DNA from 2 places in the Cupriavidus sp. 05T42 genome. Region 2 is predicted to be linked to the other one. Evidence: riboswitches for the same ligand, from Rfam matches in the RefSeq annotation. Region 2 holds a riboswitch; the other holds the start of a gene.
The links. A riboswitch is a leader RNA that binds a small molecule or an ion and turns the genes downstream of it on or off. The one in region 2 is predicted to bind cobalamin.
Positions count from the first base shown of each region.

Region 1: linked by a shared signal. The riboswitch ahead of AC1EJR_RS11870 (TonB-dependent receptor) and the one ahead of AC1EJR_RS02185 (TonB-dependent receptor plug domain-containing protein) in region 2 are both predicted to bind cobalamin.

Region 1 covers NZ_JBFTLH010000007.1:139,501-141,789, forward strand. Annotated here, with positions in the region: gene AC1EJR_RS11860 (DUF1852 domain-containing protein) at 1-152, opposite strand, end outside; gene msuE (FMN reductase) at 196-777, opposite strand; cobalamin riboswitch at 1,001-1,251, shown strand; gene AC1EJR_RS11870 (TonB-dependent receptor) at 1,372-2,289, shown strand, end outside.
Region 2 covers NZ_JBFTLH010000002.1:20,090-29,389, reverse strand. Annotated here, with positions in the region: gene AC1EJR_RS02185 (TonB-dependent receptor plug domain-containing protein) at 1-1,752, opposite strand, end outside; cobalamin riboswitch at 1,827-2,090, opposite strand; gene AC1EJR_RS02180 (hypothetical protein) at 2,292-2,627, shown strand; gene AC1EJR_RS02175 (cell division protein ZapA) at 2,624-2,962, shown strand; RNA gene ssrS (6S RNA) at 3,287-3,503, shown strand; gene AC1EJR_RS02165 (EVE domain-containing protein) at 3,616-4,056, shown strand; gene AC1EJR_RS02160 (sulfite exporter TauE/SafE family protein) at 4,067-4,879, shown strand; gene AC1EJR_RS02155 (SIMPL domain-containing protein) at 4,999-5,691, shown strand; gene AC1EJR_RS02150 (malonate--CoA ligase) at 5,746-7,299, opposite strand; gene AC1EJR_RS02145 (enoyl-CoA hydratase/isomerase family protein) at 7,390-8,172, opposite strand; gene AC1EJR_RS02140 (Bug family tripartite tricarboxylate transporter substrate binding protein) at 8,172-9,182, opposite strand; gene AC1EJR_RS02135 (malonyl-CoA decarboxylase domain-containing protein) at 9,279-9,300, opposite strand, start outside.

The sequences.
Region 1 (2,289 bases), on a different contig from region 2:
TCAATCATCCTCAACGTGTTGCGCAGATTCTGTTGCCTACTCTTTCCCCGGGCCAGGTTGGCAAAATTGGTGGTTACGCGCGTACTGTCCGATGGCTGATAGTTTTCATCGAAAAGAATGCTCTTGAGGCTAAAGGCAAGTTCTTTGTTCATTGCGATCCAGTGACCTAATTTTTGAGAGAAGTCGATTCTTGTTTCAGGCCACAACCACTTCCTCGGCCAGAGCGGGCCTTGCGTGGTGCGTCAGTTCGACCAACGGCAGTGCCCGTTGGATCGCCAGCCTGGCCCGCTCGATGAGGGCCTGGTTCTGCAGGCGGTAGTCGACGAAATCCTTGTCGGTCGCGTAGACACCCAGCGGCAATGTGCGCGCCTGGAAGAAGCTGAACAGCGGCCGCAACTGGTGGTCGATCACCAGGGCATGGCGCTCGCTGCCACCGGTGGCAGCCAACAACACAGGCTTGTCGATCAAGGCGTCCTGATGAATGAAGTCGAAGAAGTGCTTGAACAGTCCGGTGTAGGAGCCGCGGAACACCGGTGTTGCCACCACCAGGACGTCAGCTTGCTCAACCGCCGCAAGTTCCCGCTCCACCGTGTCGGGCAAGTGGGTGCGCCAGACCGCGCCGGCAAGCCGCGGTGCGAGCTGACCCAGTTCAACCAAGCGCTGTTCGCACGGAAGTTCGTCTGCGATCAGGTCTAGCAGGTGCTCTGCCAGGGCTGCAGACTTGGAGGGGCGTTGTAGCCCGCCGGAAACCGCTACTAGACGGAGTGGACGTGTCATTTTTGCTTTCATCTGTTGCGAGGCTCACGCGACATGCCAATCGTATGGATGTGCATCGATGAAGTAAAATGGCTTTATTTCAACAATTCATGAGCAGTAGTCATGTGAGTTATCGGGCGCACCCGCCGGTCATCCCGCTCTCACGCCTTCGTGCTCCCCAGATCAGCATGTGCGCTTTGTAACCGTCCGTTACGGGTAGAATGCGCACCGCGGCACGTCCCCTGTKCCGCCCGTGATTGCAGGTGCCCGCGATGCGCGTGGGTTAAACGGGAAACAGGTACGTCGCCGAGCCGCGACCAAGCCTGTGCTGCCCCCGCAACGGTAAGCAGGTTCGGGAACTGTCATGTCGATCCATCGGATCGGCGGCCACTGCGCGATTGTCATCGTTGTCATCGCGTGGGAAGGCGACGGATTCCCGGGAGCGCACGCTCCCCGCCTGTCAGCCCGGATACCGGCCTGTTGTCATCATCGAAATCTTTCGCACGGACGGGGTCGTCCGGCTTCACGATGACATACAACTTGTTCGCGCATTCCGCTGGCCGCCCGCGCTCGGCCCAGATTTCGTCACGCCCTGCGCGTGGGCGTCGACCGCGCGTGCTGGCCGCATCACTTGGTGCCGTGGCCGGCCTCAATCTTCCCTGTGCTTTCGCACAGGAAACCTCCGAACAGAAGGACACGTCACTGCCGCCCGTGGTCGTCAGTGAGGCCGTCTATCCCGGCCTGGCGCTCTCGAAACCCGAATACACGGGCAGCCGCATGGGCCTGACGCCGCTCGAGACGCCGGCCAGCGTCGAAGTCATCAGCGGCGAGACCATCCGCGCGCGGGGCGACCAGAGCGTGCGCGAGGCCGTGACCCGGGCAACCGGCATCACCGGCAATCCGTCGCCGGGCAACGGCGGCACCTCGCTGACCGCGCGCGGCTTCGCCGGGCAGGGCTCGGTCATGCAGCTGCTGGACGGCACGCGCATGTACGTGGCCTCCGGTACGGTGACCTTTCCGTTCGATACGTGGTCGGTAGACCGCATCGAGGTCCTGCGCGGCCCCGCATCGGTCATGTATGGCGAAGGGGCGATCGGCGGCGTGGTCAATGTGGTGCAGAAGAAGCCGATCCGAGGCCCGATCGAGAACGAACTCCAGATCACGGGCGGCACCGAGAAGACCGCGCGCGTGGCCTTCGACAGTGGTGGCAAGGTCAACGACAACCTGTCGTACCGTTTCGCCACGGCCTACAACCGGACGGCTGGCTGGGTGGATCGGGGCGATGCCAACAACCTGATGGTGTCGGCGTCCGTGCGGCTGGACGTGAATCCGGAATTCAACCTGACGCTGTCCTATGACGACGGCACCCAGCATCCGCAGCAATACCTCGGCACGCCGCTGGTCAACGGCAGCCTGGACCGCTCGCTGCGCAAGAAGAACTACAACGTTGGCGATGCCGAGATCAGCTATCGCGACCGCTGGACGCGCCTGAACGCCGAATGGACGCCGAACGACCGCGTCACCGTGCGCAAC
Region 2 (9,300 bases):
CCACTCGCCCCCGAATCGGAAATCGCCGAAATTCCGGCCCACATCGAACGACGCATGGCGGCGCGCGCGGCGCAGCAACTGGGTGCCGTTGGTCTCATCGACCGGATTCTGGAAGGTCACGCTGGCGCCGACATCGGTGCCGAGCAGGTTGGCGCGCCAGGACGCCTCCACCCCCTGCACCTTGGCCTTGTTGACGTTCTGCGCCAGGAACAGCCCGTTGGCCTGCTGCGTGGAGACGATCAGGTCGTTGTAGCGGGTCTCGAACGCGGTCACGCGCAGCAACCCGGTGGCGGCAGTCTCCACCTGCACGCCCAGCTCGGCCGACTTCGCGCGCTCCGGCTGGAGGTTCGGCTGGCCGAAGTTCGGGTAATAGAGTTCGTTGAAGGTCGGCGCGCGGAAGGCGTTGCTGACGTTGGCGATCAGCTTGACCGCCTGGGTCAGGTGGAAGCCATAGCCGGCGAAGAAGCTGCCCTGGTTGCCGAAGTCCGAATAATGGTCGTTGCGCGCGTTCAGCTGCAGCTGGTGGCGGCCGATCTTGCCTTCGTAGCCGCCGTAGACCGAGAACACATTGCGGATGGGCGCGTTGTAGGCGCTGGACGACAGTTCCTGCTGGAGGTAGTCGGTGCCGAACAGCAGCGTGTGGTCAGGCGTCAGCGCGTACTCGTTCTGCCAGTTGAACTGGCGCGAGCGCGTGCTGAACAGGCTGTCGAACAGGCCGTTCTTGGTGGTTTCGGCGCGGTCCTCGCTCTGGGCGACCTTGAAATGGGTGCGCCAGTCGGGCAGCAGCTTGCCGTTGACGAAGGCGGACAGCGTGTACAGCTCGCTATCCATGCGCAGGTCGTCGGTCGGCTTGCCGCTGGTGCTGTCGTACGACAGCTGGCTGTTGGAGTAGTACGCGGCCACGCCGGCGTCCCAGTCCTGGCTGAACTTGTGCTTCACCTGGCCGGAGACGCTCTTGTTCTCGTACGGGTTGTCGGCCGGGTTCGGGCCGATGCCCTGCCGGGCGCGCGTGGGGTTGTCGCGATTCCATTTCGCGGCGTCGATCGACGAATAGCCGTCGGTCTTGAAGATCGACCCAGTGACGTTGAACGAGGTGTCGCCCACCTGCCCGCCATAGCCGACCGTGCCCTGGCGCGTGTTGTTGCTGCCGTACTCCACCGAAGCGTTGGCCGCCGGGGCCTGGCCGGCGCCGCTCTTGGTGAAGATCTGCACCACGCCGCCGATGGCGTCGGAGCCGTACAGGGCCGAGACGTTGCCGCGCACCACCTCGATATGGTCGATCTGGTCCGGCAGGATATTGCTGAGCTGCGCGGTGCCGCCGCTGGCACCGGCGATGCGCACGCCATCCACCAGGATCAGCACCTGGTTGGAATTGGCGCCGCGCATGAACAGCGTGGTGTTGGCGCCCATGCCGCCCGTGGTGGCGAACTCCACGCCCGCCTGGCCGCGCAGCAGCGAGCGCAGGTCCGGCGCCTGGGTGTTGACGATGTCTTCCTGAGTGACCACCGTGGTGTGCGGCAGCGCCTCGGTCACGGCCTGCGCGGTGCGCGAGGCGGTGACGACCACCGGCGCGAGCGTCTGGCCGGGGGCGGCGCCGCTGGCATCCGGCGCGGCTTGCGCGTGGACCATGGCGGGGTAGAAAGCGGGTACAAGGGCGGGCACGAAGGCGGCGATGGCCGCCAGGATGGCGGGCACGCGCGGGCGGACCGGCGGCTGGGTCGCGGCGGTCTGCCTGTGGAGCGAGGAACGCATGTTGCTGGATGGATGGAAGTACGGCCGGGCCCGTCCCCGCGGGCCTTGTGGCGAAGTGGCGCGCCGCTGTGGAGCGGTGCGCCCGCGTTCAGGCCGGTATCCGGGCTGACGACATCAGGCCGGCCGCCTTCCCGATCGCTGGATCCCCGTCAAATGGCGGGGTGGATCAGTGGCATGCTGGCAGGCCCTTGCGCGGCGCATGGCGCGCGCGCGGTCGCTTACCGTTGCGGGGGCAGCACAGGTTGGCCCAGCGCGCGGCGCGCCCCGGACTCCCTGTTTCCCGTTGAACTGCGGCCCTGTGGGCAGGGTCGCGAGCACCTGGAACGTGCGCGAGTGTAGGCAGTTTCACCGGGGCCGTCAATCTGGCGGACGTGGTGCGGAACCGTCCACTCCGGGGCCGGTTACCCGCACGTTGCGTGACGATCGATGCAACTTCCTGGCGACGCTGCAGTCAGAAACGTCTCGTTGACGACGTGGCCGATCCGGCATCGGCTAGAATCCCGAAACCTGACCCACATTCCATCGGACAGACAGGCACTATGCTCAACGAACTCGAACAACTGGCCGCCAAGATCGGGCGCGTGCTGCATCACGCAGACACCCTGGCGGCGGAAAACCAGCGGCTGCGCGCGGAGATCGACCGCCTGCGGGCCGAGGCGAGCCAGTTGCGCACGGACCGCGAATCCATGGCGGCCGACCGCGAACTGCTCAATATCAAGATCGAGGAAGCCCAGCTGCGCATCCAGTCGATTCTGGACAAGCTGCCCACGGCCAGCGATGCGCGCCAGCTCGACCTGCTGGGCGAAGGCGCCCCGGCCACCGGCTCGGACCCCGATGCCAGCGGCGCGCACCCCGCCCCCGGAGAACACGCATGAGCAATAAGCAAGTCGAAGTGAACATCGCGGGGCAGCCCTACCGCTTCGCCATCGCGCCAGACAACGAAGCCGCGCTGCTGGAGGCGGTGGCGCTGGTGGACAACCAGATGAACAAGCTCAAGGGCAACGTCTCCGCCAAGGGCGTGGAGCGCGTGGCCGTGATGGCGGCCATCAGCATCGCCTCGGACCTGCTGGCCATGCGCCGCAAGCAGGAGGAGGACGGGCAGATTCCCGTGGACGCCGTGCGCGCCCGCATCCGCGAGCTGAACGAGCGCGCCGACGAGGCACTGCGGCAGTACGCGCACGTGGGCACCGACCCGCGCGCGCCGGGCTGACATCGACATCGGACGGATCTGGCCGGACTTGAAATCACACCGCATCGGCCGCACATGACAGGCATGTGAAGCCGATGGCGCAATGTCGGATTTGGCCGATGTCCGGTGTTGAAAATGTAACGATGCAACATGCCGAACTTGGTATGCCTGACGACGCGGTGTATAGTGTAGCCAGACTGCACAAACGCCTTACCGGTGCAGCATACAGGTCAGGTTATCGCGCCCGACCGCCGTTTTCATCCCATCCTGTTTCGAAACGGCAAACGTCTGACATCACCCCAGCTGCTCGCAGCGTAAGGTGAATATAAAGTCAGACGTTTGACAGTTTCCCTGCCTGGTTCGTGAGGGTCATAACTCCTTGAACCGATATGCATTGCATGGTGCGGGATTATGTCGTGTGGGCGAGCGCGTCACCGCATTCATAGTCTTGGTTCTGCCTGGACTCCCTGAGTGGGTGATGTACCCAAAATGCGACTTCCGCAGCCACTCTGAACCTCACTTGGGTTCAGGATGCCGACCCAGCGGCCGAGGCGGGGACCCCTCAGAAGGCGGTGGTTTTCAGAACCACCGCCTTTTTTCTTTGACCGACGGATACTGGTATCGTGACGCCACCCGCCGCCAAATCGGGCCAACGCGCCCCCCAGTACTGGCTGATGAAGTCCGAGCCGGACGAAGCCAGCATCGACGATCTTGCCAGGCGCGGCACGCTGCCGTGGACGGGCGTGCGCAACTACCAGGCGCGCAACTTCATGCGCGACCAGATGCGCATCGGCGATGGTGTGCTGTTCTACCACTCCTCCTGCCCCGAGCCCGGCATCGCCGGACTGGCCGAGGTCTGCTCCCAGCCCTACCCCGATCCCACGCAGTTCGATCCCAAGAGCGATTACTACGACAAGGCCTCGAAGCCCGATGAGCCGCGCTGGTCGCTCGTGGACGTGCGTTTCGTGCGCAAGAGCGCGCTGGTCCCGCTGCCCGCGCTGCGCGAGCACGAGGCGCTGGCGGACATGGTCGTGCTCCGGCGCGGCAACCGCCTCTCCATCACGCCGGTCACGCCGGCCGAATGGCGCTATATCACCGAACGGCTGATGAAGTGACGGGGCGACCATGAGTCCTGTCCTGATTCCGGGGCTGCTGATCCTCGGCGCCTTCACCGGCTTCTGCGCCGGGCTGCTCGGCGTGGGCGGCGGCATGCTGATGGTGCCCTTCCTGACGCTGTTTTATACAGCCATGCAGGTCTCCGACAGCCACATCGTCCATATGGCCATCGCCACGTCGATGGCGACCATCCTGTTCACCTCGCTCTCCTCCGTGCGCGCCCACCACAAGCGCGGCGCGGTGCGCTGGGGCATTGTGCTGGCGCTGGCGCCGGGCATCCTGGTGGGTGGCCTGATCGGCGGCGGCAAGATCTTCAGCGTGCTCAAGACCGGCTGGCTGTCGCTGCTGTTCGCGGTCTTCGTCGGCTTCTCGGCGCTCCAGATGCTGCGCAGCCGCCGGCCACCGGCCGCGCGCCGGCTACCGGGCACACCGGGCATGGTCGGCGTGGGGTCGGTCATCGGCCTGATCTCGAGCCTGGTGGGCGCCGGCGGCGGCTTCATCTCCGTGCCGTTCATGACCTGGTGCAACGTGCCGATCCACAACGCCGTGGCCACGTCGGCCGCGCTCGGCTTCCCGATTGCGCTCGCCAGCGTGGTCGGCTACGTCTGGGGCGGCTGGGACGTGGGCGGCCTGCCGGCCGGCTCGCTCGGCTATGTGTACCTGCCCGCGCTGGGCATCATCGCCATCGCCAGCGTGCTCACCGCGCCGCTGGGCGCGCGGGCGGCGCACAACATGGACGTCAACGCGCTGCGGCGCGTGTTCGCCGTGCTGTTGGCCTGCCTCGCCTCGTACATGCTCTGGAAGGCGTGGCGGACGTTCTGAGCGCGCCGCTCCCTCCGTATTACACGGCGAAACACCCGGATACAGTCATTGCAGCCGCGCACGGAACGAAGTGCGCGGAAAGGCGTCTGAAAGCCACCACTTTGATCGGGAGAACAACAATGAAACAACTGCTTGCGGCCACTTTGCTGAGTACCACCGCTGCCGTGGCATCGGCCCAGACCCTGCCGCCGCCCGCCGGCGTACTGTCGCTGTCCGCCGAGGCGGTCACCGAGGTACCCACGGACGTGGTGCAACTGACGCTGGCCGCGGAACAGGAAGGCGCCGAGCCGTCGGCGATCTCGTCCGCGCTGTCGGCCCGCACGCAGGCCGTGCTGGCGCAGGCCAAGCGCACCTCGGGCGTGGAAGCGCAGTCGGGCGGCTTCACCATCCATCCGAGCACGGACCGCAACGGCCGCATCAGCACGTGGCGCGGGCGCTCAGAAGTGATCCTGAAGTCGAAGGATTTCGCGGCGGTGTCGAAGCTGGCCGGCGAACTGGCCAACCAGATGCAGGTGCAGAACGTCGCCTTCTCGCTCTCGCGCGAGGCACGCCAGGCCACCGAGGCGAAGCTGGCCGAGCAGGCCGTGTCGGCGTTCCGCGACAAGGCCCAGACCAGCACCAAGCTGTTCGGCTATAGCAGTTATACGATTCGTGAAGTGTCGATGAACGACAGCGGCGGCGTGGTGCCGCCGACGCCGCGCATGTATGCCGCCAAGGCGATGTCCGCAGACGCCGGCGCGCCGATCCCCATGGAAGGCGGCAAAGCCCATGTGACCGTGTCGGTCAATGGGTCGGTCCAGATGGTGAAGTAAACAGGTAGTTCGGCTTCCCCCTCTCCCAGTTCTACAGGGCGAGGGGGAAATCCATCACAGCGCGGCGAACTGCTCCCGCAGCACGTTCTTCTGCACCTTGCCCATCGTGTTACGCGGCAGCTCGTCCACCACGTGCACGCGCTTGGGCACCTTGAAGTTGGCGATACGGCCACGCAGCGTGCCGATCATCCCCGCCTCGTCGATCTCCGCCCCCGGCTTGCGCACCACCACGGCCACCACGGCCTCGCCGAAATCGGCATGCGGCACGCCGATCACGGCCGATTCCACCACGCCCGGCAGTTCGTCGATAAAGCTCTCGATTTCCTTCGGATAGACGTTGTAGCCGCCCGAGATAATCAGGTCCTTGCTGCGGCCCACGATCGTCAGGTAGTCGTCCGGCACCTTGCGCTCGCCGGCCTGGCTGACGATGGCTCCGCCGAAGCGGCCCACGTCACCGGTCTTGAACCAGCCGTCGGCGGTGAATTCCTCGGCGGTCTTCTCCGGCATGCGCCAGTAGCCCTTGAACACGTTCGGCCCCTTGACCTCCACATTGCCGATCGCGGCCGGCGCGCAGGGGTTGCCCTCGCCATCCATCACGCGCACCGACACGCCCGGCAGCGGCATGCCCACCGTGCCGCCGATGCGCTCGCCGAGCTTGGGATCGTACGGGTTCGAGACCAGCATCACGGTCTCGCTCATGCCGTAGCGCTCCAGGATGGTGTGGCCGGTGCGCTCGCGGAAGCCGTCGAACGTCTCCAGCAGCAGTGGCGCCGAGCCAGACACGAACAGCCGCATGTTGCCGCACACCTCGCGGTTGAAGCGCGGCTCCTGCAGCATGCGCACGTAGTAGGTCGGCACGCCCATCATCACCGTCGCGCGCGGCAGGAAGGCAAGGATCTGCGCCATGTCGAGCTTGGGCGCCCAGATCATCTTGGCGCCGGCCAGCAGCGCGCCGTGGGAAGCTACGAACAGCCCGTGCACGTGGAAGATCGGCAGCATGTGCAGCAGCACGTCGTCGCTGCGCCAGCCCCAGTATTCGTGCAGCGTCTGGGCGTTGGAAGCCAGGTTGCGGTGCGTCAGCATCGCGCCCTTGCTGCGGCCCGTGGTGCCGGAGGTATAGAGGATGGCCGCGAGGTCATCGTCGCCCTTCGTCACGGTCTGGAAGGTGTCCGGCTGGGCGGCCGCGCGGGCCAGCAGCGAGCCGCTGCGGTCGTCGTCCAGCGTGAACACGTGCGCGGTGTTGTGGCGGAACGCCACCTTCGACACCCAACCGAAGTTCTTGCTGCCGCAGACCACCACGGCGGGCTCGGCGTTGCCCACGAAATAGTCGATTTCCGATTCCTGGTACGCGGTGTTCAGCGGCAGGTACACATAGCCCGCGCGCAGCGTGGCCAGGTACAGGAACAGCGCCTCGGGCGATTTCTCCACCTGCACCGCCACGCGCGCGCCGGCCGGCAGCTTCAGCGCGGCGAGCAGGTTGGCGATCTTGGCGGTGGCACGGTCCAGGTCATCCCAGCTGTAGTACAGCCCGTCATGGGTCTCGATGCAGCACGCGCTGCGGTCGACGGGAAAGCGGGATTCGAACAGGGCGAACAGATTGGCGTTCATGGTACGGAATCGAAGGAAATAGGATGCCGGCGAATAAGACGGGATTGCGGTGGCGAAACCGGCACGCGGACGTGCCGGCCGGCCGCCATCTTACTCCCCGGTGAACTCGGGCCGCCGGTGCGCCAGAAAGGCGGCCACGCCCTCGGCGTGATCGCGGCTGCCGGCGTAGGCGAAATGCGCGTCGATTTCGGCCGCCTGGAGCGGCGCGGGATCGGGCGACAGGCGACGGATCGTCGCCTTGTTGATCCGGGCGGCCAGCGGCGCGCCGGCGCAGAGGCGCTGCACGGTGGCGGCTACCTCGTCGTGGAGCGCGGACTCGGCCACCACGCGTGTGAGCAAGCCCTTACGCTCCGCCTCGGCCGCATCGAACACACGGCCTTCCAGCAGGATTTCCAGCGTGACGGCGCGCCCGGCCAGCGCCAGGAGCCCGCCCAACTCGCCGGGCGCCATCGGGAAACCCAGCCGGTTGATTGGCACGCCGAAGCGGCTGCCCGCCGCGGCGATGCGCAGATCGCAGTGGCAGGCAATTTCCAGCCCGCCGCCCACGCAGACACCCTCGATCATCGCCAGCGTCGGATGCGGGCACGTGGCGATGGCCGCCAGCGCCGGGGCGAGGATCTCCGTGTGGTAGCGGCGCACCGACGCCTCGTCGCCCCGCACGACCGGAAACTCGGCGATGTCGGCGCCGGCGGCAAAATTGCCTTCGGCGCCCCGCACCACCACGCAGCGCAGCGACGTATCCGCCGCCAGCTCCGCGAAGCCCGTGGTCAGCGCCTGCCACATGCTGGTCGAGATCGCGTTGAGCTTGCCCGGATGCGACAGCGTGACCGTGGCCACGGCGCCGTCCCGCGCGAACGTGACGGTGCCGCCCATCAGTCGATCTTGGCGCCGGAGCGCTGCACCACCTCGGCCCAGCGCTTGATTTCGGCATGCTGGAACGTGGCGAACTGGTCAGGCGTGAACGCCGGCGTTTCCGAGCCGTTCTGGAGCCAGATCTGCTTCATTTCCGGCGAGTTCAGTGCCTTGGTGGTCTCGGTGTAGAGCCGGTCGATCACTTCCTTCGGCGTGCCCTTCGGCGCCCAGAGCGCGTACCACGTCGACACCTCGTAGTTTGGCACGCCCGCCTCGGCCGCCGTCGGCACGTTCGGGAAGGCCGGCGAGCGCTTGTTCGCCGCCACCGCCAGCGCCTTGATACGGCCCGCGCGGATGTGTTGCGCCGACGAGCCCAGGCCGTCGAACAGCATGTCCACCTGGCCGGCGATCAAATCCGACAGCGCCGGGCCGGCGCCCTTGTAGGGGATGTGCGTGATGAAGGTCTGCGTCTGCAGCTTGAACAGCTCGCCCGCCAGATGGTGCGACGAGCCATTGCCGGCCGAACCATAGTTCAGCTTGCCCGGATTGGCCTTGGCGTAGGCAATCAGCTCCTTGAGCGTGTTGGCCTGCACCTTGGTCGGATTCACCACCACCACCTGCGGCGGCTGGGCAATCACGGTGACGGGGATGAAGTCCTTCTCGATGTCGTAATCGAGCTTCTTGTAGAACGACGGGGCGATGGCGTGGTGCGCCCCGCCGATGAAGATGGTGTAGCCGTCCGGCGCGGCCTTGGCGGCGATGCTGGCGCCCACGGTGCCGCCCGCGCCACCGCGGTTGTCGATCACGAACTGCTTGCCGAGCTGCTTGGACAACTGGGCGGTCAGCGGACGCGCGAAGGCGTCGGTGCCGCCGCCGGCGGGGAACGGCACGATCACGGTGACCGGCTTGCTCGGCCACGTATCGGCCAGCGCGGCCGGCGCATACATCGACCCTGCCGACGCGGCGGCTACACCCGCCACGACCGCGAACGCACGCGCGCACGCGGTCAGATGGAACTGACGACGTTTCATGTACTGTCTCCTCTCTCTACTTGCTGCGGAAAGTCAATCGAAGTACTACATTCACCCGACAAAAATGCCTGGCGTCATCCGTGCCCGACCCAGGGGTCACAGCAGCTTGCCCACCGCA